Linked DNA regions of Antarctobacter heliothermus. The protein of the gene in region 2 binds, or shares a complex with, the protein of the main gene of each other region. Links are inferred from orthologs where the notes say so. Each region holds a gene or a part of one and is shown on either strand. Other genes may lie near its edges.

Region 1 (3,314 bases), 530 kb from region 2 along the record:
AGAACGCCAGCCGCGCCAGCACAAACCCAGCCCCGAGGCTCAGGACTGTGCCGCTGCCCAGAAGCAGCCCGGCCAAAGGCCAGATACACACCGCCAGCAAGGCCTGCTCGACCGTGTTAGACAGAACGCGCCCATCGATCTCTGCCGCGCCGGTCAGCGGCGCGCCATCGATGATGCGGTCATCAAAAAAGCGCCTCTGCGCCAGTCGCCCGATCACAGCCATCAGGGGCAGACCGATGCAAAACCCCGCCAAACCCAGCGCAGCAGCCAGACCAACGTCTTTCCACATCGGTCCCAACCAGATCACCAGCACGGCCCAGAGCGCCCCCAGTGCCATGCCGATCAGGATCTTCACGCGTTTGGACATGGGTATCCGGCCCCAGCTTCTTCTTTGTTCAAATACCCAATCCCGGGGGCGCAGCCCCCGATGCGCGCGCCCGGCACGGGCGCGCGCCGAAACCGCTCAGGCCGCGTCGGCGCTGGCGGCGCGGATCAACCGCAGGATGTCCTGCGCGGCCTCGGGGATATTGGTGCCGGGGCCGAAAATCGCCTTTACACCCGCATTGTACAGGAATTCATAATCCTGTTGCGGGATCACGCCGCCGCAGATCACCAAAATCTCACCCGCGCCCTGCGCCTGCAGTTCCTTGACCAGTTGCGGGGCCAGTGTCTTGTGACCCGCCGCCTGAGACGAAATGCCGATGACATGAACGTCATTGTCGATGGCGTCCTGCGCCGCCTCTTCCGGCGTTTGGAACAGCGGCCCCACGTCGACGTCGAAACCGATGTCGGCAAAGGCGGTGGCGATCACCTTGGCCCCCCGATCGTGACCATCCTGCCCCATCTTGACCACCAACATACGCGGGCGGCGACCTTCTGCCTCGGCGAAATCCTCGACCGATTTCTGGATCGCGGCAAAGCCTTCGTCACCCTCATAGGCGGCGCCATAAACCCCGGCGAGCGTCTTGACCTCGGCCCGGTGGCGGCCAAATTCCTTTTCCATTGCCATGCTGATTTCCCCCACGGATGCCCGCGCGCGCGCCGCCTCGACAGCGGCCTCCAACAGATTGCCGCCCGCTTTGCAGCGGCGGGTCAATTCGTCCAGTGCCGCCTGACAGGCGACCTCATCCCGTGTGGCGCGGATCTTCTCGAGCCGGGCCACCTGTCCTTCGCGCACCTTGGCATTGTCGATATCAAGGATGTCGAGGTCGTCCTGCTTGTCCAGCTTGTACTTGTTCACACCCACAATCACGTCGATGCCCCGGTCGATCTCTGCCTGACGCTGGGCGGCGGTTTCCTCGATCCGCAGCTTGGGCATACCGGATTCCACGGCGCGGGTCATGCCGCCCATGCCGTCGACCTCTTCGATCAGCTTCCACGCCTCTTCGGCCAGATCATGGGTCAGCTTTTCGACGTAATACGACCCCGCCAGCGGATCGACGACCTTGGTGACGCCGGTTTCCTCTTGCAGGATCAGCTGGGTGTTGCGGGCGATGCGGGCGCTGAATTCGGTCGGCAGGGCGATCGCCTCGTCCAGCGCGTTGGTGTGCAGCGACTGCGTGCCGCCCAGAACCGCCGACATCGCCTCATACGCGGTGCGGATGACGTTGTTGTAAGGGTCCTGCTCGGCCAAGGACACGCCAGAGGTCTGGCAATGGGTGCGCAGCATCTTGGACCGGGGGTTCTGTGCGCCAAGGTCGGTCATGATGCGGTGCCAGAGCATCCGCGCGGCGCGCAGCTTAGCCACCTCCATGAAGAAGTTCTTGCCGATAGCAAAGAAGAACGACAGCCGACCGGCGAATTTGTCGATATCCATGCCCGCCTCGATGGCGGTTTTGACGTATTCCTTGCCGTCGGCCAGCGTGAACGCCAGTTCCTGCACAAGGTTCGCGCCCGCCTCTTGCATGTGGTAACCGGAGATCGAGATCGAGTTGAATTTCGGCATCTCGTTCGACGTGTATTCGATGATGTCCGAGATGATCCGCATCGAGGGCGCGGGCGGGTAGATATAGGTGTTGCGGACCATGAATTCCTTCAGAATGTCATTCTGAATGGTCCCGGACAGGATCGACTTGTCGTGGCCCTGTTCCTCACCGGTGACGATGAAATTCGCCAGCACCGGGATCACCGCGCCGTTCATGGTCATTGAGACCGACACCTTGTCCAGCGGGATGCCATCAAACAGGATCTTCATGTCCTCGACGCTGTCGATGGCGACACCGGCCTTGCCCACGTCGCCAACGACGCGGGGGTGGTCACTGTCGTATCCGCGGTGGGTGGCCAGATCGAAGGCGACAGAGACGCCCTGCTGCCCGGCGGCCAGCGCCTTGCGGTAGAATGCGTTTGAATCCTCGGCGGTGGAGAAACCGGCGTACTGACGGATGGTCCATGGCCGCCCGGCGTACATTGTTGCCTTGACCCCACGGGTGAACGGCTCTGCCCCCGGCAGGTCGCCCATGTGTGGCAGGTTCTCTGTATCGGCAGCGGTATAGAGCGGCTTGACCTCGATCCCCTCAAGGGTTTTCCAGGTTAGATCGTCCAGCGGGCGACCGCGCAGTTCCTTTTCAGCATCAGCGCGCCAGCTTTCGGGCAGGTCCGTCATCGGGTGTTCCTCTCTTCATGGCAGCCGCGGCCAGGTTCAGCCTAGGTCTCGCGGGCTCCGGGTCCTCTGTCAGTGTGGCCAGACCATCCGCCCCGGCACGCAGCCAGTAGAGATCGTCGGCATAGATTTCGCGCAGGCGGGTGGCCTGTGATGGGTTGAACGGGCTCCACCGGGTGTTTTCCGGCGTGTCGGGCAGTGCCGCGCCCCGGTCGGCCAGAACGGCGCGCAACCCGGCAGCGTCCGGGCGGCGGTTCTCGACAAAGCTGCCGGGGCGGGCCACGGGCACGGTACGGCGGTCGGTCAGCACCCGCAGCAGCAGATCCGGCCGGTCACCAAACGCCTCATAGGCGGTGATCTGAATGTCGGTGCCGGGACAGGCGCAGGCGATGTCGGTGATCACGTCACGCCAACTGCGGGCCGCACGGCTGATCGCCTCGATCGTGGCGGGGTCCGGCAGATCCTCTCCACGCGGCACCAGCCAAGCGATACACGAGGCCCACCACGCGTCCAGCGCGCGGACTTGGAGGGTGACGCGGGTCGGCCTGCCAAAGGCCGCAGACAGCCGCGCCAGCCGTTCTCCGATGCCGGGATAGACGGCGCGTCGCCGCAGGCAGCGTCGTGGCGTGCCGGCCATGTTCTCATCGGTGACGACCAGCGCGGCAATCCCATTGCGGCGCGCCGCTTCGAGGTTGATGGCGACCCGTCCGAGCGC
Region 2 (3,149 bases):
GATCACCATAAAAGCGGCACCCGCCTTGGCCGTGGGGCCGGAACTGCGCGCATAAGGGTCCGTGATCACGATGTCGGCAAGAACAGGCGTGGCAAGGGCCAGCGCAACTGCGCCGACGAAAAGGGTCTTCAGGGTCATTTTGGTATCCTCGGGTTTCTCTGTCAGATTGTTAAAACACGTTGTCAGAGAAAAACCGGCGGCCCACGGGCGCACGCAGAGATCGAGACCAGCGAACCGCTTAACTGAGGTGGCGCATCCCACAACACCGCTTGCCAGACGACATCGCGCACTCTCGGCGGCAGGGCCTCGCCCGATTCGACAAACAGCGCCAGAGCGGCATCGGGGCAGAGATGCTGTACCTGCATCGGCTGCCCGTGCGCGTCTACCAACACGGTCGACACGGTCAGACCACGGCAGATCACCATCGTGCCCGCCGGCCCCGCCTGACCGCGTGCAAAGGCAGCCGACTGGCTGGTCACGGCCAGAACGACCGCCAGCACAATACCAAAGAGAGATCGCAATCGCTGCTTCATCCGCTCGATATATTGGCATTGTCAGATGTGACCAAAGCGACAAAAGGAAACAGCCCCGCACCGGTTGGTGCGAGGCTGCTTTCACTGTCCATCGCCAGATAGCTTCAGGCGTCGGCCTGTGCTGTCTTGATCTCTTTTTTGACCTTCAGGGCGCGATCCGAAAGCTCGGTATCTTTCGCCTTGGCCAGAAACTTGTCCAGACCACCACGGTGGTCGACCGAGCGCAAAGCATGCGCAGAAATACGCAACTTGACGCCACGGCCCAAAGTCTCGGACTGGAGGGTCACGTCGTTCAGGTTCGGCAGAAAACGGCGCCGGGTCCTGTTGTTGGCGTGGCTCACATTGTTGCCCACCATGGGGCCTTTGCCGGTCAGTTCGCACACACGCGACATCGGTTCGTCCTCATCCACTGGTGGCAAGGCCTCTGCCCCGCCGATCTCATCCGAGCAGGGAGGAGGATCCGCCCTGCAAATATCAAAAGGCGCCGCCCGTTTGCTGGATCGGGGGGCGCCCGGAATCTGGTTCGACGGTGCATATGCAGATGCGCAGGCTTCGTCAAGGGCCTGTTGCGATTCATCAAACACAGACACGCGACTTGGCGGCCCCGGCCCCTCCCGTATTGCGATGCCTCGGTCAGTCCATCTGCAGATGATCGCGCAACAATTCCTCTGCCGCCGCCGTCGGCGTCAGATCACCAGCCTCGACCTGACGTGCCAATGCCGCCATCGCCCCTCTCACGGGCTCACGCGATAGTCGCGCCAACAGCCGCTCCCGCACCTCTGCTTCGAACCAGAATCGCGCTTGTTCCGCGCGCCGGGCCGCAAAATGCCCAGTCTCGCGCCGCCACTTCTCAAGGGACTGCATCTCGTCCCAGGCCTTTGCCAACCCGGTATCCTCCAGCGCCGATACGGTCATCGCCTTGGGAAAGCCCTCTGGGTCCTGCGGACGTTTGCGCAAAAGACGCAGCGCCCCGGCATAGTCGGCGCAGGTCCGCAGCGCCGTCGCCTTCAGATCCCCGTCCGCCTTGTTGACCAGCAGAATGTCGGCCATCTCCATGATGCCACGTTTGACGCCTTGCAATTCATCGCCCCCCGCAGGTGCCAGCAGCAGCAGGAACAGATCCGACATTTCGGCCACCATAGTTTCGGACTGACCAACCCCCACGGTCTCAATCAGCACAACGTCGAATCCCGCAGCCTCGCACAGGTCTGTCGCTTCACGCGTACGCCGCGCCACCCCGCCCAGTTGGGTTTGCGACGGGGACGGCCGGATAAAGGCATTGCGATCCCGCGACAGTCGCTCCATGCGCGTCTTGTCCCCCAGGATCGACCCACCGGACCGGGCGGACGAAGGATCGACCGCCAACACCGCAACCTTCAATCCTTGCCCTGTCAACATCAGGCCAAATGTCTCAATAAAAGTGGACTTGCCAACGCCCGGCGTCCCCGACATCCCCACGCGCAGGGCTTCGCGGCCATGACCTTTCAAACTCTCCAACAAAAGGAGCGCCTGCTCACGGTGATCCGCGCGCCCGCTTTCCACCAGCGTGATCGCCCGGGCTAGCGCCCGCCGTTCGCCCGCAAGGATGCGGGTCTTGAGGTCGTGAATATCCATCTCTGTTTCTTCCCGCGCACATCAGTAAAAGTCCAGACCACGCCGCAGCTTCTTCTGTCCTGAAATATCCCGGGGGAGTCGACCGAAGGGAGACGGGGGCAGCGCCCCTTTGCCATCACTGGCCAAAGGCCCGTCCCATCGGCTAAAGCGGCCCCATGACACGCCTCCCCATCGAAGACGCCCTGCCGGACCTGATAGCCGCCCTGCGCAGCCGAGGTCGCGCCGTCCTGCAGGCGCCGCCTGGTGCCGGCAAGACAACCCGCGTCCCGCTTGCCTTGCTTGACGCGGGCCTGACCAAGGGCCGCATCGTCATGCTGGAACCCCGCCGCCTTGCCGCGCGCGCCGCCGCGCAGCGCCTTTCCGAACAACTGGGCGAATCTCCCGGAGAAACTGTCGGCTACCGAATCCGGGGCGAATCCAACGTATCGAAACGCACCCGCATTGAGGTGGTGACCGAAGGGATCCTGACCCGCATGATCCAGTCCGACCCGGAACTGACCGGGATCGGAGCGGTGCTGTTTGACGAGTTCCACGAACGATCGCTGAATGCCGACTTCGGCCTCGCGCTGTGCCTCGAAATCGCGGACGCCCTGCGCGACGACCTCATCCTCGTCGCCATGTCCGCAACACTGGACGCGCAGCCCGTGGCGGATCTGATGCAGGCCCCAGTAATCACCTCTCAGGGCCGCGCCTTTCCGGTCGAAACCCGGTGGCTGCCGCAGCCCCTGCCAAAACGCACCCGGTTCGACACGGCGCTGGCCGATCTGATTCTTCAGGCGCATCAGGAAACCACAGGCGGCATTCTGGCTTTCCTTCCGGGCGAGGGCGAGATCCGCCGAACCGAGGCGCTGCTGAAACCGCGCCTGCCGCCGGACACCCACCTGCGCCCGCTCTTCGGCGCCATGGATCTTTCGGCGCAACGCGCGGCCATCCGTCCAGAACAAGCCGGCCGGAAACTGGTGCTTGCCACATCTATCGCCGAAACGTCGCTTACGATTGAGG

What was found.
Region 1: the proteins of meaB (region 2) and scpA are in contact, whole or in part, in a crystal structure (PDB 8DPB), measured with the Methylorubrum extorquens proteins. The link is inferred for Antarctobacter heliothermus from one-to-one orthologs. Residues at the interface, in SOR26638.1 of Methylorubrum extorquens: Arg20, Ala21, Ala24, Arg25, Thr28, Ser32, Arg33, Arg34, His37, Thr98, Gly99, Gly100, Ser101, Ile102, Leu103, Lys106, Thr107, Ala110, Ala113, Ile114, Asp115, Arg116, Ala118, Phe119, Ile120, Arg121, Pro122, Pro124; in SOR27001.1 of Methylorubrum extorquens: Glu577, Glu578, Asn579, Asp580, Gly581, Arg582, Arg583, Arg585, His596, Ala604, Ser605, Ala608, Asp609, Gly611, Phe612, Asp613, Val614, Asp615, Ile616, Gly617, Pro618, Leu619, Glu625, Arg628, Gln629, Val631, Glu632, Asn633, Asp634, Glu661.

The regions. Positions count from the first base shown.
Region 1 is NZ_CP022540.1:4,162,237-4,165,550, forward strand. What follows is about bases 34-3,032. They hold scpA (methylmalonyl-CoA mutase), read right to left. Parts: upstream 2,603-3,032; coding sequence 464-2,602; downstream 34-463. Other genes in these bases: ANTHELSMS3_RS19740 (MAPEG family protein), read right to left, coding at 34-367; ANTHELSMS3_RS19750 (hypothetical protein), read right to left, coding at 2,571-3,032. Also shown: more of ANTHELSMS3_RS19740, read right to left, coding at 1-33; more of ANTHELSMS3_RS19750, read right to left, coding at 3,033-3,314. UniProt on the Escherichia coli protein: Catalyzes the interconversion of succinyl-CoA and methylmalonyl-CoA. Could be part of a pathway that converts succinate to propionate.
Region 2 is NZ_CP022540.1:4,687,756-4,690,904, forward strand. The notes cover bases 158-2,991. They hold meaB (methylmalonyl Co-A mutase-associated GTPase MeaB), read right to left. Parts: upstream 2,148-2,991; coding sequence 1,167-2,147; downstream 158-1,166. Other genes in these bases: ANTHELSMS3_RS22320 (hypothetical protein), read right to left, coding at 183-521; rpmB (50S ribosomal protein L28), read right to left, coding at 638-925; hrpB (ATP-dependent helicase HrpB), read left to right, coding at 2,303-2,991. Outside these bases: ANTHELSMS3_RS22315 (copper chaperone PCu(A)C), read right to left, coding at 1-138; more of hrpB, read left to right, coding at 2,992-3,149. UniProt on the Escherichia coli protein: Binds and hydrolyzes GTP. Likely functions as a G-protein chaperone that assists AdoCbl cofactor delivery to the methylmalonyl-CoA mutase (MCM) ScpA and reactivation of the enzyme during catalysis.